3 regions of the Janthinobacterium sp. LS2A genome follow, and region 1 is predicted to be linked to each of the others. Evidence: predicted binding sites of a transcription regulator. Region 1 holds the regulator's gene; each other region holds the start of a gene.

The links. Region 1 encodes sigma-54, which starts transcription at its own class of promoters, with help from an activator protein. Its sites were predicted from a motif close to TGGCANGNAANCTGCTTT; they were not measured.
Region 2: a site for sigma-54 is predicted at 6,476-6,493, ahead of adh (aldehyde dehydrogenase). Genes of this name have one in related genera too.
Region 3: a site for sigma-54 is predicted at 2,748-2,765, ahead of V3C40_RS00530 (urease accessory protein UreD). Genes of this name have one in related genera too.

Annotation. Positions count from the first base shown of each region.
Region 1 covers NZ_JAZHPB010000008.1:93,188-100,891, forward strand. Annotated here, with positions in the region: gene V3C40_RS21580 (KpsF/GutQ family sugar-phosphate isomerase) at 1-815, shown strand, start outside; gene V3C40_RS21585 (KdsC family phosphatase) at 815-1,348, shown strand; gene lptC (LPS export ABC transporter periplasmic protein LptC) at 1,391-2,002, shown strand; gene lptA (lipopolysaccharide transport periplasmic protein LptA) at 2,028-2,609, shown strand; gene lptB (LPS export ABC transporter ATP-binding protein) at 2,609-3,364, shown strand; gene V3C40_RS21605 (RNA polymerase factor sigma-54) at 3,369-4,847, shown strand; gene hpf (ribosome hibernation-promoting factor, HPF/YfiA family) at 4,917-5,279, shown strand; gene V3C40_RS21615 (enoyl-CoA hydratase/isomerase family protein) at 5,413-6,498, shown strand; gene rapZ (RNase adapter RapZ) at 6,499-7,362, opposite strand.
Region 2 covers NZ_JAZHPB010000017.1:3,837-11,540, reverse strand. Annotated here, with positions in the region: gene V3C40_RS28090 (4Fe-4S binding protein) at 1-1,133, opposite strand, end outside; gene V3C40_RS28085 (porin) at 1,191-2,351, opposite strand; gene V3C40_RS28080 (PQQ-dependent methanol/ethanol family dehydrogenase) at 2,639-4,375, opposite strand; gene V3C40_RS28075 (DUF779 domain-containing protein) at 4,425-4,814, opposite strand; gene adh (aldehyde dehydrogenase) at 4,869-6,389, opposite strand; gene V3C40_RS28065 (beta-propeller fold lactonase family protein) at 6,642-7,598, opposite strand.
Region 3 covers NZ_JAZHPB010000001.1:112,160-119,863, reverse strand. Annotated here, with positions in the region: gene ureC (urease subunit alpha) at 1-1,181, opposite strand, end outside; gene V3C40_RS00540 (urease subunit beta) at 1,183-1,512, opposite strand; gene V3C40_RS00535 (urease subunit gamma) at 1,536-1,838, opposite strand; gene V3C40_RS00530 (urease accessory protein UreD) at 1,851-2,717, opposite strand; gene V3C40_RS00525 (two-component system response regulator) at 2,848-5,070, opposite strand; gene V3C40_RS00520 (sensor histidine kinase) at 5,245-7,410, opposite strand; gene V3C40_RS00515 (sensor histidine kinase) at 7,407-7,704, opposite strand, start outside.

The sequences.
Region 1 (7,704 bases):
AGTCCGGCCATATCGCGCGCAAGATTGCCGCCACCCTCGCTTCCACCGGCACGCCGGCCCTGTTCGTGCATCCGGCCGAAGCGGCCCATGGCGACCTGGGCATGGTCACCTCGGACGATGCTTTTATTGCCATATCGTACTCGGGCGAGTCGTCCGAACTGATGGCCATCATGCCTGTCGTCAAGCGCATGGGCGGCGTACTGATTTCCATGACGGGCAAACCGAATTCCAGCCTGGCCCAGCTGGCCGATGTGCACCTGGATATTTCTGTTGAGAAAGAAGCCTGCCCACTGAACCTGGCGCCGACGGCCAGCACCACCGTCACCCTGGCCCTGGGCGACGCGATCGCCGTGGCCTTGCTCGACTTGCGCGGCTTCAAGGAAGAAGATTTCGCCCGCTCGCACCCTGGCGGCGCCCTGGGTCGCCGCCTGCTCACGCATGTGCATGACGTCATGCGCAGCGGCGAAAGGGTGCCGAAAGTGCCGGTAGAGGCATCCCTGCTGCAGGCGCTGGAAGAAATGACGAAGAAGGGCATGGGCATGACGGCCGTCGTCGACGCGGACAACCGCCCCGTGGGCGTGTTTACGGATGGCGACTTGCGCCGCATGTTCGAGCGCGTGCAGGATTTCACGCAAGTGGCGATCCGCGACGTCATGCATGCGCAGCCGCGCAGCATCGCGCCCGAACGCCTGGCCGTCGATGCCGTGGCCGTGATGGAGCAGTTCCGCATCAACCAGATGCTGGTCGTCGATGCCGACGGCAAGCTGGTGGGCGCGCTGCATATCCATGACCTGACGCAAGCGAAGGTGATCTGATGGACAGCGTAGCGGACAACCTGGCACGTGCGGCCAAGGTCAAACTGATGATCTTTGACGTCGATGGCGTGCTCACCGACGGCAGCCTGCATTTCGGCCCCGATGGCGAGATGATGAAAACGTTTAATGTGTATGATGGCCTGGGCATCAAGCTGTTGCAGGAATCGGGCGTGCAGACGGCCATTATCAGCGCGCGCCGCTCGGCCATTACGGCACGCCGCGCGCAAGACCTGGGCATTACCCATGTGCACCAGGGCGGCCACGACAAGCTGACGCCGTTTCGCGAACTGCTGGCGCTGACGGGCTTGACGGAAGAGCAATGCGGCTATATCGGCGACGACGTCATCGATGCGCCCATCCTGAAACGCGTCGGTTTCGCCGTCAGTGTGCCGGGCGGGCGTCCGGAAGCGCTGGACCTGGCGCACCATGTGACGCAGGCCGGCGGCGGCCGCGGCGCGGTGCGCGAGATCTGCGAATTCCTGCTGCGCGCGCAGGACAACTATGCGCGCGTCATGGCGCCGTTCCTGGAGTGAGGCGCACCTTGCCGCCAGTGATATTGGAAAGAGTGAAATCCTATGCGTAAGCCAGGAGGCGCCCATCGCTGGCGCACGATTTTTACCTTGCTGGGTGCGGTTGTTGTCGCGCTGGCCAGCTTTTGGCTGCTCGAAGTGATGAACAAGAACAGCCAGGACATCAAGGCCAGCAAGCATCTGGATGAGCCCGATTATTTCATCACCAATTTCAGCCTGGTGCGCATGGATTTGACGGGTAAGCCCAGCTATATCGTGTCGGGCACCAAGCTCACGCATTATCCGGCCGACGATTCGTCCGATATCGACCAGCCCTTCGTGCGCAAGCTCACGCCCGGCATGCCGCCGTTGAACATGAATGCGGAACTGGCGCATATCGACCAGGACAATACCCGGCTGCAACTGCACCGCAAGGTCGTGATCGACCGCGCGGCCAGTCCGAAGGCGCAGAACCTGACGGTCAGGACGGAAGCGCTGACGGTGTTTCCGGACGAGGAAAGAATGGAAACGGACGTGCCTGTCGATATCCTGACGGGGACTTCGCGCCTCAATGGCATCGGCATGAAAGCCAATAACGCCACGGGCGTGGTGGAAGTGCAGAATGCGCTGCGCATGGTCCTCCCGCCGAAACCGCGCCCTGCCGCGGCGGCAAAATGACAGAATGAAACAAGGAAACCATACTATGAAGAACATCTTGCTGTTGACCGTATTTTCGCTGGCCATCATGGGCGTGGCGCATGCCGAGAAAGCCGATTCCGAGAAGGAAGCCGTCATCACGGCACGCAGCGGCCACGTCGATGACGTCAAGCAGGTGCGTACCCTGACGGGCGACGTCGTGCTGGTCAAGGGCACCCTGACCATGAAGGCGGGCCGGGCATTGATCACGGAAGACCCGCAAGGCTACCAGTTCATCACCTTCTGGGCCGATCCCGGCAAGCTGGCCACGTTCCGCCAGAAGCGCGATGGCGCGGGCGACCTGTGGGTCGAAGGCGAAGCGGAGCGCGTGGAATACGACAACAAGACGGAAGTGGTGAAACTGTTTTCCAAGGCCAAGCTGACGCGTCTGGAAGGCACGAAAGTAACCGACGTGGCCAATGGCGCCTTCATCTCGTATGACAGCCGCAAGGAAGTATTCAAGATGGAAAATTCCGACAGCGGCACCAGCACTTCCGATGGCGGCAGCGTGCGCATGGTGATCCAGCCGAAGACCAAGGCGCCGGAAGCGGAGAAAGCGCCGGCCACGCCTGTGCCAGGAAAGAAATAATGGACAATACTCGTTGCGGCAGCACCCTGATCGTTCGCGGTCTGCAAAAAACCTATGGCAAGCGGCAAGTCGTGCATGATGTCTCGCTGCAAGTCGAATGCGGCGAAGTGGTGGGTTTGCTGGGCCCGAACGGCGCCGGCAAGACCACCTCGTTCTACATGATCGTCGGCCTGGTGCCGTCGGACGGCGGCAGCATCGACATCAGCGGCGTGGACATTTCCAGCCTGCCGATCCACCGCCGCGCGCAGATGGGCTTGTCCTATCTGCCGCAGGAAGCGTCCGTCTTCCGCAAGCTGACGGTGGAAGACAATATCCGCGCCGTGCTGGAAATCCAGACCGTCGAAGGCCGTCCTTTGAAGAAGGCCGAGATCGAGGAGCGCCTGGATAAACTGCTGGCCGATTTGCAGATTGAAAAGTTGCGCGAGAACCAGGCCTTGTCCCTGTCGGGCGGCGAGCGCCGCCGCGTGGAAATCGCCCGCGCGCTGGCCACCGATCCCCGTTTCGTGCTGCTCGACGAGCCGTTCGCCGGCGTCGATCCGATCGCCGTGATCGAGATCCAGCGCATCGTGCGCTTCTTGAAGGAGCGCAATATCGGCGTGCTGATCACCGATCATAATGTGCGCGAGACGCTGGGTATTTGCGACCGTGCCTACATCATCAACCAGGGCTCGGTACTGGCGTCGGGACGCCCCGACGACATCATCGCGAACGAGTCGGTACGCCGGGTCTATCTGGGCGAACACTTCCGCATGTAAGCCAATGAAACAATCATTGCAGCTGCGCACTTCGCAGCACCTGGCACTGACGCCGCAGTTGCAGCAATCGATACGCCTGTTGCAATTGTCGACCCTGGAATTGCACCAGGAACTCGAGCAACTGTTGACGGACAATCCCCTGCTCGAGCGCCTCGACGATCCGCTCGACCGTTCGCTGCGCCTGCTGTCCGACGGGGCCTTGAGTTCCACGGCCGCGCCGGCCGAAGCGCCGCCCCAGCCGCCAGGCCAGGAGGCGCCTGCCGCGCCGGCCGAAGCGGAAACCTTTGACGGCGAGGCGGGTGAGGGCCCGGCCGCCGCGGATGGCGGCGACAGCGACTGGAGCGAGGCGAGCCGGGGCAAGGCGCCCGACGACGAAGATTCCCGCCCGCAACTCGAGGCCCATCACTGCACCCTGCGCGAACACCTGATGGAGCAGATGCGCGTGACGGTGCTTGAGTTGCGCGACCGTGCGCTGGTCGAGCTGATCATCGACGCGCTCGACGACAATGGCTACCTGGAAGAGTCGCTCGACGACATCCTGGCGCGCCTGCCGGAAGAGCTGGAAATCGACGCCGACGAGATGCGCACGGCCTTGTCGCTGCTGCAAAGTTTCGATCCGCCCGGCGTGGGCGCGCGCAATGCGTCCGAATGCCTGGCGCTGCAGATCAAGCGCTTGCCGCACATCGCCATGGTGACGCGGCGCATGGCCCTCGTCATCGTGGAAAAGCACCTGGCCTGGTTTGCCCAGCGCGATTTCAACAAGCTGAAAAAAGCCCTTGATTGCGACGATGAAGACTTGCGCGAAGCGCAGACGGTGATTCGCCAGTGCAATCCGCATCCGGGCGCCGTGTTCGCCTCGGACGTGTCCGATTATGTGGTGCCCGACGTCGTCGTCAAGCGCGCGCGCAATGGCTGGCAAGTGACCCTGAACAACGACGTCATGCCGCGCCTGCGCATCAACGCCATGTATGCCAACTTGCTCAAGCAGGGCAAGGGCGAGGGCGCCATGGGCGCACAGTTGCAGGAAGCCAAGTGGCTGATCAAGAATATGCGCCAGCGTTTCGACACGATTTTGCGCGTGGCACAGGCGATAGTAGAAAGACAAAAGAACTTTTTCTCGCATGGGGCCGTTGCCATGCGCCCCCTTGTGCTCCGTGAAATAGCTGATACACTGGGTTTACACGAGAGTACTATCTCGCGGGTAACAACTCAAAAGTACATGCTGACCCCGCACGGCATGTTCGAGTTGAAATATTTCTTTGGTAGCCACGTCGCCACCGAAGCGGGGGGCGAAGCGTCATCGACGGCGATACGGGCATTGATCGTGCAACTGACAGGAGCAGAAGACCCTAAAAATCCTTTATCCGACAGTAAGATTGCGGACATGCTGGGGGAACAAGGCATGGTGATTGCGCGACGTACTGTTGCCAAATACCGGGAAGCGTTGAAAATTCCGCCAGTGAGCCTGCGTAAGTGTTTGTAAGTTTTTTTCGGTTCCTCTGCGGGCCGGATAGGATGGACCGCACGAACCCGATCATCTTTAGGAGTGTGTATGAATCTCACCATCAGCGGACATCATCTCGAAGTGACACCAGCCATCCGTGAATACGTACAAACGAAGCTGGAACGCGTGAAACGTCATTTCGATCAAGTTATCGATATCGCCGTGATTCTGACCGTGGATAACCTCAAAGAGAAAGAAAAACGTCAAAAGGCCGAAGTCAACCTGCGTTTAAGTGGCAAAACCGTCTATGTGGAAAGCCTGGCACAAGACCTGTATGCCGCGATCGATGCCCTGATCGACAAGCTCGATAGGCAAGTGATGAAATACAAAACCAAAGTGCAAGGGCACGGTAAAGAGGCGATCAAGCATCTGCCAGACAACTCCGAGGAAGACGCCGTCGTCGCCGTTTAAGGCCACCCGCTTCCAGCAGTTGTGATCAACTAAGGGCGCACATTGCGCCCTTTTTTGCGCCTGGACCTTTTGAACGCAATGTTCCCCGCGCAGGCGCTAGAATGTTTGTACTTTCACTTCTTTCACGCCTGCCATGAACGACTTCGTCCAGACCTCCATCCGCAACCGCACGGGCCATATCGTGCTCGACCGTGCGAAAGCCTTGAATTCCCTGTCGCTGGAGATGGTGCGCGCCCTGAGCGCTGTCCTGCTGGCCTGGCGCGACGATCCGCAGGTGGACGCCGTCGTGATCCGCTCGAGCAGCGAGAAAGCACTGTGCGCCGGCGGCGACATCCGTTTCTTCTACGATGCGGGCCTGGCCACGCCGCAAGGCGGCAGCGCCTTGCTGGAAGATTTCTTTACGGAAGAATACGCGTTAAATCATGTGATTCATTTCTATCCGAAACCGTATATCGCCGTGATGGATGGCGTGGTGATGGGCGGCGGCATGGGCGTGGCGCAAGCCGGACCCGGCAACCGCTTGCGCATCGTCACGGGCCGCACACGCATGGCCATGCCGGAAGTTAATATTGGCTTGTTCCCCGATGTGGGTGGCAGTTATTTCCTGTCCCGGCTGGCCGGCCAGCTGGGCCTGTACCTGGGCTTGACGGGCTTGACGATCAACGCGGCCGACGCCCTGTACACGGACCTGGCCGATGTCTACCTGCCCGAGGCGCAGATGGGGGCGCTGCTGGCCCTGTTCGAATCGACGCCGGGCGAGGCCTTGCCGGTGGCCATCAAGGCGCTGGCGGCGCCGTTCCAGGCCGAGGCGGGTATCTCCTCGCTGGCGGCGGCGCGCGTGGCGCTGGACCGTCACTTCGGCGCGGGTTCCGTGGCGGCCATCATGGCCTCGCTGGCGCAGGACGACAGCGCGTTCGCCAGCAAGGCGCTGGCGGCCATGCGCCTGCGCTCGCCTTTGATGATGTCGGTAACTCTGGAATTGCTGCAGCGCGGGGCTCACTTGGGCGTGGCCGATTGTCTGCGTCTGGAGCGCACGGTGGTGCGCCACAATTTCGAGCATGGCGAAGTGCTCGAAGGCGTGCGTGCGCTGGTGGTCGACAAGGACAATGCGCCGCGCTGGAACCCATCAAGCCTGTACGAGGTCGATGCTGCCATGGTGGCGCGTTTCTTCGCACCGGTCTGGCCGGCGTCAGCGCATCCGCTGCGCCACCTGAATTAACTAGCTACGTTCGCGGTGGCGCAAGACCACGCGCTCGTTGGGGCCGAAGTATTGCGCCAGTCGTTCCGCCATGTACACGGAGCGGTGCTGGCCACCCGTGCAACCGAGGGCCACTGTCAGGTAGCTGCGGTTGTCGGACTTGAATGACGGCAGCCATTTCTCGATGAAGGCGCGGATGTCGGCCAGCAGTTCCAGCGCGCTCGGCTGTGCGTCGAGGAAGGCGATCACGGGCGCGTCGCGGCCATCGAGCGGGCGCAGCGCCAGGTCGTAATACGGGTTAGGCAAGGCCCGTACGTCGAAGACGAAATCGGCGTCCAGCGGCACGCCCAGCTTGAAGGCGAACGATTCGAAGAACAGGGTCAGCGGTGCGCGTTCGGAAGCGATCATATCCTTGATCCAGGCACGCAATTTGTTGGCGCTCAGTTCGGACGTGTCGATCACGTGGCCCAGCTGTTCGATGGCCGACAGGCGTTCGCGCTCTTCCGAGATGCACTCGATCAGGGTGCGGCGGCTGGCCGGATTCTGGTTCGGACGCAATTCGTGCGACAGCGGATGGCTGCGCCGCGTTTCCGAGAAGCGCGCCACCAGCGAATGCGTGGTGGCCGTCAGGAACATGACCTTGACGTCGTGTCCCTGGTCGCGCAGCAGCGCCACATTGTGCGGCAGGCTGACGAGCGACTCGGCGCTGCGCGCATCGACGGCGACGGCCAGTTGCGGTGTACCTTCGTCGAGCAGGGTTTGCACCAGGCTGGGCAGCAAGGCCGGTGGCAGGTTGTCGACACAATAGTAGCCGGTATCTTCCAGCACATTGAGCGCGACGGATTTACCGGAGCCGGATATTCCGGTGATAAGGACGATATGCATAGCCCGATCATACAATAAAGATCGGCACTCTGCTCCAAGGCAATTATCTTTACAAATTATTGCAATTTAGACTGTGGTATTTCTTTGCTGCATACGTCAATCATGTTGTCGGATTACGCGGGGCCTTGCCCCGCCTCGGCGGCCCCGCTAATCCGACCTACGTTGCTAATCGCCACTCATGGCGAGTCGTTGGTGCAGCAGGGAATTCACGCAGCACTGCTGCGTGCCTGTGTAACGGTTCGCCCTTGCAAGGGCGAACTCCTTGGCAACATTAATCGCCACTCATGGCGAGTCGTTGGTGCAGCAGGGAATTCACGCAGCACTGCTGCGTGCCTGCGTAAC
Region 2 (7,704 bases), on a different contig from region 1:
TAGCTGACATCGACGTTGCGCGCGATGCGTTCCGGATATACGATACCCTTGCTGCGCGTAATCGGCAGCGTGAACGCCAGCGGACTGGCCGCATCGAGCCCCGCCTGGCTGATGATGCGCAGTGCGGCGATATTTTCCGTCGGCAAGGAAGCCGCATCGGATAAGCTCAAGTCCAGGTCCAGGTCGCGCATGTCGATGGGCAAGCCATCCTGCTTCAGCAACAGCCGGTCGGGGACGGTGCCGCGCACGAAATCGTCGCCCAGCACGCTGTAGCGCCCGCGTGACATGATGAGGATGGCATGGTCGCCCTCGTCAAGCCGGTTGCGCAATTTGTTCCAGCTGCGTTCCGTCAACAGATTGCGCCCCACCGTGGGGACGGATACATACGCCAGATAGAGGTCGATGAACAAGCCGTCCGGATCGCGCGCGGCTTCCGGTTCGAGTCCCGCGCCGGGACTGCCCGCAAACAAGGCTTCCACGTCCTTATTGCTCAAGCGTACATGCTGGATCAATCCGCGCTCGAGCATCTGCGCGACGCTGAGTTTCTCGAATACCTGCATGCGGATGCGGGCGATCTGGTCCGGGTCGCGGCCTTGCGCAAAGCCGAGTTTTTTGCGCGACACTTTCAAGGCCGAGGCCAGCACGCTCTGGTTGATGATGCGTACAGAGGCCGTGGCCTTCGACACGCCATCGATATCGGCATGGGTGGCGTCCGGTGCGCGTTTCGTCCTGGCATCGATGGCGATATTCTGTTTGAGCGACAAGCCCTGGTACTGTTTGACGAACTGAAACAGGGGCGCTTCACCGAGGCCGTCGAGAAACACGGGTTCGTGCTGCGACAGCACGGCGACGTCGAGAAAACTGCCTTTCGGATCGATGGCGATCAGCAGATTGACGGGTACGCCGGAAAAGCCGGGAATGGGCGCCAGGTCCACCGACTCAAAAACGTAGCCGACCAGCTCTGTCGCCGTGGCGTTTTGGCGGAACAAGGGCCAGACGGGCAAATCGGTCTCCTTGTCGCCCACGACGATGGGCGCGGGAAAACGCCGCGCCAGCTCGGCCTTGGTGAGCACACCGGCCCAGGCCTGTCCGAGGATAAACAGGAATAGCCAGCAAGCTATGAACAAGCGCATTATCCGCATGCATGGTGCTCCGTGCGGCGCCCTGTCGCAAGGCGCCGCGTTGTTGAGTTAGAAGAAAATAATGCCGCCCAGGGACACGCCATTCATCTTCGCTTCGCCGCCGGAAAAACCTTTCGAACGCGTCTGGCCCAGCTCGCCTACCAGGGTGATCGCGCTGTTGAGCGAGTAATACGCGCCCAGGGTCAGGTTGGCGTTCGACTTCAAGCCGCCCGTGCCGGCCGTGTTGTCGTCGTTCTTGCTGATGCCGTAGGACAAACCCAGCTTCAGCTTATCCGTCGTTTTATACGTGCCTTGCAGCAGCCAGTTCTTCGACTTGGTATCGCCCTGGTCCGCATCGGACAAGATGCCGAGCCCCTTGCCGCCCTGGAAGTTGACCAGCACGCCAGCCGGGCCCATCTGGTACGAGCCGCCCACTTCCACGCCGCGCATGGTCAGGTCATCGACTCCCGGCGTTTTCGAGGTGAATTTTTGCGACTTCACGCCGAGCCAGGCTTTCAACCCTTCCTGCGCATACGTCAGCTGCGCCTGCACTTGCGGACTCGACTTCGAAGAATAGGTCGAGCCTGCCACGATGGGCGTATCGGAGACGGGACTGACCAGCGCCACATCGACGCCAATGCCGCCCGACTTCGGGGAGCTGTACATGATCTGGCCATAGTTGCCCAGATAGGTATAGCCGGCGCCGATATGACCGAGGGTCACGCGGCCCCGCTGCGTCGCCTGCACCGGCGCACCCGAGCCCAGCAAGGTCATGTCGGACAAAATCGCGTTCGCGCCGAAGATGCCATAGTCGCGGCCCAGCTTGAAGGTGCCCATCTGCTCATTGCCAAACGTGAAGAAGGCTTGGCGCACGTCGACCACGCTGTTCTGGCTGATGGCGCTGTCCGTGGCCGTCGAGTTGTAGATGCCGATCAAGGCTTTCACGTCGTACTCGCCCAGCTTCGAGCTCGCCGAGGTGATCAAGCCGTTGGGCAGCAAGCCGTTGCCGATGGTGGTGCGGTCCTTCTCTCCGCCGCAACCGAGCGCCTGGCCGCCCAGCGCCAGCCCGCCCACCGCATCGCCCGAACACGACACTTGCGTGTAGTAGGCGTTGACGATGCCGCCCACCGACACGGTCCAGTCGCCAGCCTTGATATCGACGGCTTGCGCCTGTCCCACCGCTGCGATTGTCATGACACCGAGGCTCCCCAGCTTGATCCATGTGTTCATTTCTTCTCCTCTTTCTTCTCTGTTTTTAGTGTGCACACCAGTGATTGATGTACCTCAAGCTTTGGCAATAAGCGTGCCCAGCAAGCCTCAGAGGGAGAAAGAAAAAAAGCGTATTGAACGTGTGCAGCGGCGGATCAATCGCCACTGACAGTGTTCATTTTTTGACCGCAAGTATGCGTATCGGCCATTCAGGTAAACAAAAAACTGACGGCCTGGGCCGTCAGCAAAAAGAAAGCACCCGGCGGACAGGGAGACACCCATCCGTGTGGCCCGGGTGCTTCACCCCGTTACTTCGATGCCAGCTTGAAGACCCACACGGAACCGCCCTGTTCCAGGAAGTTGACCTTCTTCGCCACTTCGCCGCCCCACAGCGGCACCGCGCCACCCCAGCCTGATACGACGGCCACATATTGCGTGTCGCCATCCTGCCACGTGACGGGCGGCGCCACGACGCCGGAGCCCGTCTGGAATTTCCACAGCTCCTTGCCCGTCTTCGCATCGACGGCTTTCAGGAAGCCTTCTGGCGTGCCGTAGAACACCAAGTTACCGGCCGTGCTCATCACGCCGCCCCACAGCGGCGCGTTATTCTTGATTTCCCAGACGATCTTGCCAGTCTTCGGATCGACGGCGCGCATGGCGCCGATATAGTCATCAAACAAGGGCTTGATGGTGAAACCGGCACCGAGGAAGGCGCCGCCCTTCTTGTAGCTGATCGGCTCGTTCCAGATATCCATGCCCCATTCGTTCGCCGGCACATAGAACAGCTTGGTTTGCGGCGAGTACGCCATCGGCATCTGATTTTTTGCGCCGAGGAAAGCCGGTGCGGCAAATACGGTCGTGCCCTTCTTGCCTTCCTCTCCCTTGGTCGGGTCGCCGGGGCGGCCGGCGGCGATGAAGTTGGGCCGGCCCGTCTTCAGGTCGATGCTGCTGGCCCATGTGATTTTCTTCACAAACGGGAAGGCGTTCTGCAACTTGCCCGTATTGGCGTCGATCACATAGAAGAAACCGTTGCGGTCGGCCTTGCCGCCGTAGCGCTTGCCATCCATGTCGAAAGTGACGAATTCGTTGGCGCCGTCGAAATCCCAGGCGTCGTTCGGCGTGTTTTGATACGCCCACTTGATCTGGCCCGTTTTCACGTCCAGCGCCACGGTGGACGACGAGTACAGATTGTCGCCGGGACGCAAGTGGCTGTTCCATGGCGCCGGGTTGCCCGTGCCAAAGTAGGCGAGCTTGGTTTGCGGATCATAGGTACCACCCATCCACGTCGAGGCGCCGCCCGTTTTCCACAGGTCGCCGGGCCACGTCTTGTTCGCGGTACCGGACACGCCGTTATCGATCGCCTTGCCATCCTTGTCGTAGCGGTGGCCCATATGGCCCTCTACCGTAGGACGGCTCCACACGAGGTCGCCCGTCATCGGGTTACGCGCTTCGACCCGGCCCACGATGCCGAATTCACCGCCTGACACGCCCGTCAGCAGCAATCCTTCGGCGATCAGCGGCGCGGCCGTCATCGAGTAGCCGGCCGCATAATCGTCGACTTTTTCTTTCCAGACGATCTTGCCCGTATTCTGGTCCAGCGCCACGAGGTAGGCGTCGAGCGTGCCGAAAATCACCAGGTTGCCGTACAGGGCCGCACCACGGTTGACCACGTCGCAGCAGGGCATGATGCCATCTGGCAAGCGATGCTCATATTTCCACAGCTTGGCGCCCGTTTTCAAGTCGACAGCAAAGATGCGCGAATACGATGCCGTGACGAACATCTTGCCGTTATGAATCAGCGGCTGCGATTCCTGGCCACGCTGTTTTTCGCCGCCAAACGAGAACGACCAGGCCGGCACCAGCTTGGCCACGGTCTTGTCATTGATCTGCGTCAACGGCGAATAGCGCTGGCCCTGCGTGCCCATGCCAAACGACAGGACGCTGGCCGGATTCTTCGCCGTGCTGTCGAGCATGGCATTGGTGACATTGCCCACGTCGGCCGCCTGGGCCAGCGATGCCAAACCCAAACCGACGAGTATCCCCATGATTTTTTTCTGCACAATCATCTCCCTCTGTTTTATTAGTATGTGTGTGTCAAGTCTTGCGGTGTTCATGCGGCTGGGCATGCAGCAAGGCGCACTCTTCATCGGTGAACAGGCGCGAGCGCGTCAAAAAGCGCTTGCCCGTGCCGTTGTCGAGTGAAAACATGCCGCCATTGCCATCAACCACATCGATAATCAACTGGGTATGCTCCCAGTACTCGAATTGCTCGAGTCCCATGTAGAACGGTGTGCCATTCAAATTGCCGAGATAGATGTCGGTGTCGCTGACATCGAACTCGCCCAGCGCATAGCACATGGGCGCGCTGCCGTCGCAGCAACCGCCCGACTGGAAAAACATCAGCGGGCCGTGACGCTGGCGCAACTTGTCCATCATTTCCAGCGCCGCATCGGTGGCGACCACCCGGGCAATTGCTGCACTCATGGCATCCCTTTCTGCGCGCCGCGCCTGGACGACAGGCGCGGCGCGTGTACCGGTTTAGAAGAAGCCCAGCGCTTTCGGGCTATAGCTGACCAGCAAGTTCTTCGTTTGCTGGTAGTGATCGAGCATCATCTTGTGGTTTTCGCGGCCGATACCCGATTGCTTGTAGCCGCCGAACGCGGCGTGGGCCGGATACAGGTGGTAGCAATTGGTCCACACGCGGCCCGCCTGGATGGCGCGTCCCATGCGGAAGGCGCGCGAACCGTCGCGCGTCCACAAGCCGGCGCCCAGGCCGTACAAGGTATCGTTGGCAATCGCCAGCGCGTCGGCCTCATCCTTGAAAGTGGTCACGGACACGACCGGTCCAAAAATCTCTTCTTGGAAGATGCGCATCTTGTTATTACCCTTGAACACGGTCGGACGCACGTAGTAGCCGCCTTCCAGATCGCCCGCCTGCGTGTTGCGCTCGCCGCCGGCCAGCACTTCGGCGCCTTCCTGGCGGCCGATGTCGAGATAGGACAGGATTTTTTCCAGCTGCTCCTGCGACGCCTGCGCGCCGATCATGGTGGACGAGTCGAGCGGATTGCCCTGCTTGATGGCGGCCACGCGCTTCAAGGCACGTTCGATGAATTTTTCGTAGATCGATTCCTGGATCAGCACGCGCGATGGGCAGGTGCAGACTTCGCCCTGGTTCAGCGCGAACATGGCAAAACCTTCCAGGCACTTGTCGAAATAATCATCGTCGGCATCCATCACGTCTTCAAAGAAGATGTTCGGCGACTTGCCGCCCAGCTCCAGGGTGACGGGAATCAGGTTTTGCGCGGCATAGCCCATGATCAGGCGGCCCGTGCCCGTTTCGCCCGTGAAGGCGATCTTGGCGATGCGCTTGCTCGACGCCAGCGGCTTGCCCGCTTCCAGGCCGAAACCATTGATGATGTTCAGCACGCCCGGCGGCAGCAAATCGCCGATCAGCTCGATCAACACCATGATGGAAGCCGGCGTCTGCTCGGCCGGTTTGAGCACGACGCAATTGCCGGCGGCCAGCGCTGGCGCCAGTTTCCACACAGCCATCAGAATCGGGAAATTCCACGGAATGATCTGGCCCACGACGCCGAGCGGCTCGTGGTAGTGGTAGGCATAGGTTTCCGCATCGATTTGCGCGACGGAACCTTCTTGCGCGCGGATGCAGCCGGCGAAATAACGGAAATGGTCGATGGCCAGCGGGATGTCGGCGTTCATCGTTTCGCGGATCGGCTTGCCATTGTCGATGGTTTCCGCCGTGGCGATCAGGCTCAGGTTCTGTTCGATGCGGTCGGCGATGCGGTTCAGGATATTGGCGCGCTCGGCAGGCGACGTCTTGCCCCAGGCATCCTTGGCGGCATGGGCGGCGTCCAAGGCCAGCTCGACATCTTCCGCCGTGGAACGGGCGATTTCGCAAAATGGCAAGCCCGTGATCGGTGTGATGTTAGGAAAGTATTCACCTTTTACCGGGGCAACGAATTTGCCGCCGATGTAATTGTCATAGCGTTGTTTGAAGGGATTGGCTACGCCCAGTTTGCTGATGTCTGCGAGATTCATGTCGTCCTCTATCGGGTTAATTAGAATGGAATTGCTGTAATTAAAATCAAACGTCCTGGTACAGATGGGGTGAGTACACGGAGTCTTCCGCAAATGCCGTGCCAGCTCGGCATCCCACTACAAACTTAGCCGCTTTTACCCTTGTTACAAGGGCCTAGCGTCAATACCGGTGTGCTTTTCAGCGCATGCCCGGGCTTGAGCCGCTGCACAATGGAACAGGTGTACCAGACTGGAACACCTGTTCCTGTGCCATTAACGAATCACCACGCCCCATGGCAATTCACCTACAGCAATATCGGCCACCTTGCGCGCGCTGGCCGTGTCGATGACGGAAACGCTGTTCGAACGGCCATTGGCCACGTACAGCTTGGCGCCATCGGGCGTGATGGCCATGTTCCACGGGCGCTTGCCGACGGGAATGGTGGCCGTGACCTCGTTGCTGGCCGTGTCGATCACCATCACCGTGCCATCGATACCGTTCGAGACATACACCTGCTTGCCGCTGGGATGGACCACGATGCCGTTTGCATTCTTGCCAGCGGGAATGGTGGCGATGGCCTTGCGCGCGGCCATGTCGATGACGTAGACGGCATTGACCAGTTCGCACGCCACGTAGGCGCGGCCCGAGTCCGGACTGAAACCGATGCCGCGCGGGCGCAATCCCACGGCGATGGACGCCACCTGGCGGCGTTGCACCACATCGATGACATCAACTTGTTCGGCCTCTTCCGCGCTGACCAGCAGCCAGCGCCCATCGGGGCTGAAAACGGCATGTTCCGGATTGCGTCCATGCACCTTGATATCGGCGAGCAAGACGCCCGTCTGCCCATCGAGCAAGGCCACGCTATTGTTTTCCTCGACGGCCACGGCCACGTAATGACCGTCTTGCGAAGCGCTGACGCCTTCGGGCGACTTGCCCAGCGCCACCGTGCGCAGGGGGGCGCCGCCAGCGTTATCGATCAGCAGCAAGGCGCTGCTGGCCGCATCCGTGACAAACAATTGCCGCCCGGTGGGGTCGGCGGCGATGCCGCGCGGACGCTTGCCGGCTGCAATCTGGCGCACGACCTGATCGGTCGCCGTGTTGATCACACTCAAGGTGCCCGATTTTTCATTGGGAACATAAGCAAATGGAGCGGCCTGGAGGGAGGTGCAGGCAAGCGCTGGCAGCAGCCAGCACACCTGGCGCAAGCGCGAGAAGAAGTTGGGCATAATCACCTTTCGATGGCAAAACACAGGAAAAGCGCGCGGCATCGGCGCATCTGATAATTGCTGTATGCAAACGCCGTGCCACTGACACGCGTATAATTTCAGCCCA
Region 3 (7,704 bases), on a different contig from region 1:
CGCGCCGTATCGGGCGCCAGCGCACCCCGCTGCACCTTCATCTTGTGCGCCGTCTGCCAGGTGCGCATGATCACCTCGCCCACTCTCCCCATCGCTTGCGAGTCGGACGACATCATCGAGATGGCGCCGATGTCGTGCAGGATATCTTCCGCGGCGATGGTTTCGCGGCGGATGCGCGACTCGGCAAACGCCACGTCTTCGGCAATGGCCGGGTCCAGGTGGTGGCACACCATCAGCATGTCCAGGTGCTCGTCGAGCGTGTTGACGGTGAATGGTCGCGTCGGGTTGGTCGACGAGGGCAGCACGTTGGCTTGCCCCACGGCGGCGATGATGTCGGGCGCATGGCCGCCGCCCGCCCCTTCCGTGTGAAACGTGTGGATGGTGCGGTCCTTGAAGGCGGCCAGCGTGTGCTCGAGAAAACCGCCCTCGTTGAGGGTATCGCTGTGCAGCGCCACCTGGATATCCATGCGGTCGGCCACCGACAGGCAGTTGTCGATGGCGGCCGGCGTGCTGCCCCAGTCTTCGTGCAGTTTCAGGCCGATGGCGCCCGCGCGCACCTGTTCTTCCAGCGGCAGCGGCAAGCTGACGTTACCTTTGCCCATGAAGCCCAAATTCATCGGGAAGGCGTCGGCGGCCGCCAGCATCGCGTGCAAATGCCACGGTCCCGGCGTGCAGGTGGTGGCGGCCGTACCCACGGCCGGTCCCGTGCCGCCGCCCAGCATGGTGGTTACGCCGCTCATCAGCGCTTCCTCGATCTGCTGCGGGCAGATGAAGTGGATGTGCGTGTCGACGCCGCCGGCCGTGATGATCATGCCTTCGCCGGCGATGATCTCGGTGGCGCCGCCGATGGGAAGCGTCACGCCAGGCTGGATGTCCGGATTGCCCGCCTTGCCGATGCCGAAGATCAGGCCGTTCTTCAAGCCGATGTCAGCTTTGACGATGCCCCAGTGGTCGAGGATGACGGCGTTCGTGATGACGGTATCCATCACCTCGGCGGCGCAGCGCTGCGACTGGCCCATGCCGTCGCGGATCACCTTGCCGCCGCCGAATTTTACCTCTTCGCCGTAGATCGCATAGTCATGCTCGATCTCGATGAACAGTTCCGTGTCGGCCAGGCGGATGCGGTCGCCCTTGGTGGGGCCGAACATTTCGGCATACGCGCTGCGGGGAATGCTGGCCATCTCAATCCTTTCCCGGTGGTGTGTCTTGCAGTTCGCCCATCACTTCGCCATTGAAGCCGTAGACCTTGCGCTCGCCCGCCAGCGCCACCAGTTCCACGGTGCGCTGCTGGCCCGGCTCGAAGCGCACGGCCGTGCCAGCCGTGATGTTCAGGCGCATGCCGTAGGCGCGCCAGCGCTCGAAGGCCAGCGCCGGGTTGACTTCAAAAAAGTGGAAGTGCGAGCCGACCTGTATCGGCCGGTCGCCCCGGTTGGCCACCACCACGGTGGCTGTGGCGCGCCCGGCATTCAAGCTGATTTCGCCTTCTTCCAATTGGTATTCGCCTGGGGTCATGAGGGGCTCCTTCTCAAAAAAAACTACGGTATCGGGTGGTGCACGGTCACCAGCTTGCTGCCATCGGGGAAGGTCGCTTCCACCTGGATGTCGGGGATCATCTCGGCGATGCCGTCCATGACGTCGGCGCGCGAGAGGATCTTGGTACCATCCGACATCAGCTGCGCCACCGACTTGCCATCGCGCGCGCCTTCCATGATGGCGGCGCTGATCAGGGCCACCGCTTCCGGATAATTCAATTTCAAGCCGCGCGCCAGGCGCCGTTCGGCCAGCAGCGCGGCCGTAAAAATGAGCAGCTTGTCTTTTTCGCGGGGAGTCAGGTCCATGTTCTTCCTTCTTCAAGTATTCCAGATGCGGGGCACGACGGCGTCGCGTCCCAGCATGGCGGGGCGCAGCAGCTGCCAGGCGGCCAGCATGACGCGGCGCGCCGCTTCGCTGTCACCGCACAGCAGGCGCACCACCACCAGCGATTTCATGTGCGAGGCGCCAAACGCGGCGCCGGCCGGCACGGCGATCCCGCGCACGGCCGCCAGCACGGCGGCAGGAACGGGGGCGCCGACGGCGATCAGGGTGGCGCACACGGTGTGCCCCGCCAATCCCAGTGGGCTGGCCATCAGCGCGCCGCCGGCGGCCAGCACGCCCTGCTCCCACCACAGCAGCTTGCCGCCACGGCGGATCTGCACCTGCTGGCTGATGCCGCCCGTGCTGAAAACTTCGCCCGAGGCGCTGCGGCCCAGGCAGACGATGTCGCAGCCGATGTAGCTGGCGTCCGGCGCCAGTTCCACTTCGTGGCGCAGGCGCACGCACGCCTGGTCGAAGAAAATGCTTTCCTGTGGCAGCCACTCGATGGCCGCGCCGCTACCGGCGCGCAGCACGATGTGCTGGCCCGAGACGTGGCCGTTGGCGCGGTACCACTTGGCGGCGCCCGGCGACGTGAGCAAGGCGTGCGCGCCCTCGCCCACCGTGGCGTCGACGGCCAGCTGGTCGCCGCCCACGACGCCGCCGGGAGGATGGATGATGATGGCGTGGCAGACGGCGTCGCCTTCAGGATACAGGGGCTTTTGCACGCGCAGGGGGCCGCTGTGCGTGCGCTCGACGAGGCGGCTGACGCCATCGTGCAAGGCAAAGCCCAGGCGCAGGTGCGCCTGCCAGGCGCCGTGCGCGCTGGCTGGTAAAGGCGTGACTGGTCGGGTGCTGTCTGGCATGCGGGGCAATCGCGTAAATAAGCGATTACCTAAGCAGGATATGTGCCAGCGTCAGGGGAAGGAAAAGTGAGAATCGTGCACCGCGCTGCGGCGGGCGCACCGGCATGGTGCATCTGCCGCACCGCGGCGCTTAGGCCACGGCCACTGTCACTGTCACGGCCAGGGTGCGCCGTTCGCGCAGCAAGGCCGTGAAGGCTTCCGCGGCCAGGGGGCGGCTGAAAAAATAGCCCTGCATTTCATCGCAGCCGTGTTCCGTCAGGAAGTCGACCTGTTCGCGCGTTTCCACGCCTTCGGCGATGACGCGCATGTCGAGGTTGTGCGCCAGCGAGATGACGGAACGGGCGATGGCCGCGTCGCTGCTGCTGGTGGTCACGTCATCGACGAAGGATTTGTCGATCTTCAGCACGTCGATGGGAAAACGTTTCAGGTAGCCGAGGCTGGAATAGCCGGTGCCAAAATCGTCGAGCGAAATGCCCACGCCGATATCCTTCAGGCGCGTGAGGGCTGCCACGGCCTTGTCAGGGTCGCCCATCACCGTGCTTTCCGTGATCTCGATGCCGAGGCAGGCGGGCGCGATGCCGTATTTGCGCAAGGCCGCCTCGACGAACGGCACCGTGCGGTCCTGTGCGAACTGTTTGCCGGACAGATTGACGGCCACCTTGATGCTGCCCAGGCCAGCGTCGTGCCAGGCGCGGATTTGCGCACACACGCTTTCGAGCACCCATTCGCCGATGGCCGTGATCGAGCCGTATTCCTCGGCCAGCGCGATGAACAGGCCGGGTGGCACCTTGCCCAGCACCGGGTTATCCCAGCGCAGCAGGGCTTCCGCGCCCAGCAAGGCACCCGTGCGCAAGCACATCTGCGGCTGGTAGTGCACTTCGAATTCATCGCGGCAGATGGCGCCGCGCAGCTGCTGCTGCATCGCCAGGCGGGCGCGGATATCGCTGCCCATGCGCTCCGTGAAGAAGGCGTAATGGTCGCGCCCCATTTCCTTGGCGCGCACGAGGGCCGTGTCGGCGTGGCGCAGCACGTCGTCGAGGCTGTCGCCGTCGGCCGGGCACATGGCGATGCCGATGCTGGTCGTCAGCGCCAGGCGTTCGCCATCGACGCTGAGTTCCTCGCGCAGGCCGGCCAGGATGGTTTGCGCCAGCCCCAGGGTACGCCCCAGCAGGGCATCGTCCTGCAGCAGGATCTGGAATTCGTCGCCGCCCTGGCGCACCACCGTGTCGCCTTCGCGCACGCAGCCGGACAGGAAACGCGCCACCACTTGCAGCGCCTTGTCGCCGACGGCCTGGCCGTGCGAATCGTTGATATTCTTGAAACGGTCCAGGTCGAGGCACATCAGCACCACCTGCTGGCTGTCGCGCACGGCGTTCGCGCGCGCCTGCTCGAAGCGCTCGCGCAGCAGCACGCGGTTCGGCAAACCGGTCAGCGCATCGTGGTAGGAAAGGAAATCGATCAGATGCTGCTCGGCCTTGCGTTCGCTGATGTCGAGGAAGACGCCGATATAGTTGACGACGGCACCATCGGGCCCGTGCACGGTGGAGACGCTGAGCAGGCAGGGATAGGTGTCGCCGCTCTTGCGCCGCGTCTGCACCTCGCCCGACCAGCAGCCGCTGCTGCGCAAGCCCTGGCGCAGGGCCAGCAGCACCGCTTCGCCCGTGTATTCGGCGTGCAGGCGCATGATGTCCGTGCCCACCACTTCCTGCGCCGCGTAGCCGGTGATGCGCGTAAAGGCGGGATTGGCCGTGACGATGACGCCGGCCGCATCGGTGATCAGGATGGCGTCCTGGGTCGCTTCGAAGACCTGGCCCGACAGGCGCAGCAATTCTTCATTCGCGCGGCGGATCTGCACTTCGCGCGCCAGGGTGCTGGCCACTTGCTCCAGTTCGGCCGTGCGTTCGGCCACCCGCCGTTCCAGGTTGGCGCGCTCCTGCGCCAGTTGCAGCTGCGCCCGCGCCAGGCGCACGTGGGCGTCCGTGCGGGCCAGGATTTCCTCGGCCTGGAAGGGCTTGGCGATGAAGTCGACGGCGCCCAGCGCAAAGCCGCGCACCTTGTCGTCCGTGTCGTACTGGGCCGACAGGAAGATCACCGGCACCTGGCGCAGGGACGGTATCTCCTTCAGGCGGCGGCACACTTCAAAGCCGTCGAGGCCGGGCATGCGCACGTCGAGCAGGATCAGCTCCGGCGGGCGCGCCTGGGCCGTCCACAGGGCCAGTTCACCGTTCGGCGCCTGGCGCACGGCATAGCCGGCGCCGCCCAGCAAATCGCTCAACAGCTTCAGCGAAGCCGGCGTATCTTCAACGATCAGTACTTCGCCCTTCGAGTTCACTTCCGAAAAATCGCGATGCATGTAGCAGTTCTCTCAGCTTTGGATGAGGCGCGGCGGTCGGTTGCCACGCTGGACAAGACATTTCTTTGCGATGAACTACGTACTATCATCATAATCTTTATTGCAATTTAGCACCATCCATCGGCGCTACTTAGTCGTTCTTTTCAGCGAATCCGATGTTGTCAGCCCACACTTTCAAGCGTGCGCCAGCACGCCTTCATTCTCCAGCAAGTCGCACAGCTGGCGGTACTGATGCTGGTCAAGCATGGCTTGCAGCGGCGCCAGCAACGGCGCCGCCACTGCGGGCAGGGCCGCCAGCAGCTGCGCCACCCTGGCCAGGTTCAATTCGCGCAGCGCCACCAGCAAGGCGGCGCGCTCTTCCCCGGTCAACAGCAGCAAATCTTGCGCCCGCAGTGCCGGCCGCGCCTCGGGCGCCGGCGACACGGGCTGCGGCACGGGCACCTGCAGCGGCGCCTCGGCCGCCTGCGCGGGAATGCTGAAGCTGAAGACGGCGCCCTGCCCCGGCGTCGATTCCACCGTCAGTTCGCCTTTCATCAGCTGCACGAATTCGCGCGAGATGGCCAGGCCCAGGCCCGTGCCATCTTTCGGTCCCGCGCTGTCGGCCTGCACGAAGGGCTCGAAAATGCGCTGCTGGTCTTCCGGGGCGATGCCGATGCCCGTGTCGCTGACGGCGAACGACAGCATCCATTGATCGCCACCGCGCCGCTCGGCGCGCACGCGCAGGGTGACTTCGCCGCCGCCGGCAAACTTGACGGCGTTCGACATCAGGTTCAGCAGCACCTGGCGCAAGCGCGTCGCATCGAGCAGCACGGCCGCCGGCAGGCCCGCGCAATCGAGGCGCAGGGCCAGCCCCTGCTGCTCGGCGCGCATGCCCAGCATGTCCATCACTTCCTGCAGCAGAGGCGCCAGCGCCACCACGGCCGTCTGCGCGTGAAGGCGCCCCGCCTCGCCCTTCGACAGTTCGAGAATTTCATTGATCAGGGTGAGCAAATGATTGCCGGAGCGGTGGATGATGGCCAGGTTGCGCTTTTCATCGTCGTGCATATTGGGCGAGGCGGCCATCAGGCGCGAAAAGCCGATCACGGAATTCAAGGGCGTGCGCAGTTCATGGCTCATGTTCGCCAGGAAGGTGCTCTTGGCGCGGTTCGCCGCCTGCGCCTGGCTGACGGCCACCGACAGGGCGCTCGTGCGCTCGGCCACCAGTTCTTCCAGGTGATGGCGGTGGCGCAGCAGTTCCAGTTCGGCCTCGCGGTGCGCCGTGATGTCGTAGTTCGACCCCACCAGGCGCATGGGCTGGCCCTGCCCGTCGCGGAAGATCACGGCGTCGACCTTGATGTAGCGGATGGCGCCATCGGGCCACAGGATGCGGTATTCGTGCGTGAACGCCTGGCCGGCGCCCAGCGCAGCGCGCAGGGCCTCCTTGGCGGCCGGCACGTCGTCGGGCATCAGCGCCGCGCGCCAGATCGCCGCCGGCGCCGTGCCGCTGTCCGCATCGGCCCTGAACTGCGCGTACATCTGCTCGTCCCACTGCAAGGCGCCGTTGATCACGTTCCAGTCCCAGATGCCGATGCTGGCCGCGCCCGTGGCCATCTGCACGCGTTCCTCGCTGCGCTGCAAGGCGCGGTAGCGGCTGTCGAGCAGCGCCACCATGTCGCGGATGGAACGGTACAGCGTGCGCAGCTCGCCCAGGAACCACGCTTTCGGCGGCGTGCCGAACGCTTCGCCCTGCCCCGCCTGGATGCCGGCCGCATACTGGCCGATCGCCTTCAGGGGCTTGAGCATCAGGCACCACATGAGCAGCCAGATGCTGGCCACGAGGATCACGTCGAGCGCCACGATCATGGCGCCGATGCCCAGCGCGCGCTGCCGCAGCTGCGCATGCAGCAGGGCAGGCGTCGCATACACGGCAACGCTGCCGATGACTTGTCCGCCCATCGTCACGGGACGCCGCTGCACCAGCCAGTCCGGCTCCGCGGACAGCGAGGAAAAGCTGCCGATGGCGCCGTCCGCGGTGCGGCGCAGGACCAGCGCTTCCTTGCCGATGCCCGGTGTCAGCGAGCTGGCCACCAGGTCGCGCTTGCCCAGCATGCTGCGCATGATGGCCTGCATCTGCTTTTCATCGAGATTCCACAAGGGCAGTTCGATGGCCACGGCCAGCTGGTCCGCGCTGACGGACAGGCTGCGCTGCAGCTGCTGCCAGCGCTGCTCGCGTTCGGACTGGTAAAACAGCACGGCAAACACCAGCAGCAGCGCGGTGACGACAAAGGTCAGCGCCACGCTGACGACCAGCACGATGGACACGCCGCCCAGGCGCGCGCCCTTGGATGGGTGAAGCGTCATGCGTCTTCGCCCTGCGGCTCGCTGGCCAGCTGCGCCAGCAAGGCGCACAGCGGCTGGTATTGATGCTGTTCCAGCATGGCGGCGATGTGCGCGGCCAGCTGCGGCAGGCTGGTCGCCACGCCGGCCAGCACGATGGCGCTGCGCCGCAAATCGAGGGCTTGCACGGATGCGAGCAGCGCCTGGCGCTCGTCCGCGCCCAACTGGCCCAGCGACTGCTGCAAGTCAAATGGCGCGACCGGCACGCGCGGCGGCACGGCGCCGGTGCGCTGGAAGCGCACGCCCAGCTGCTGCTCC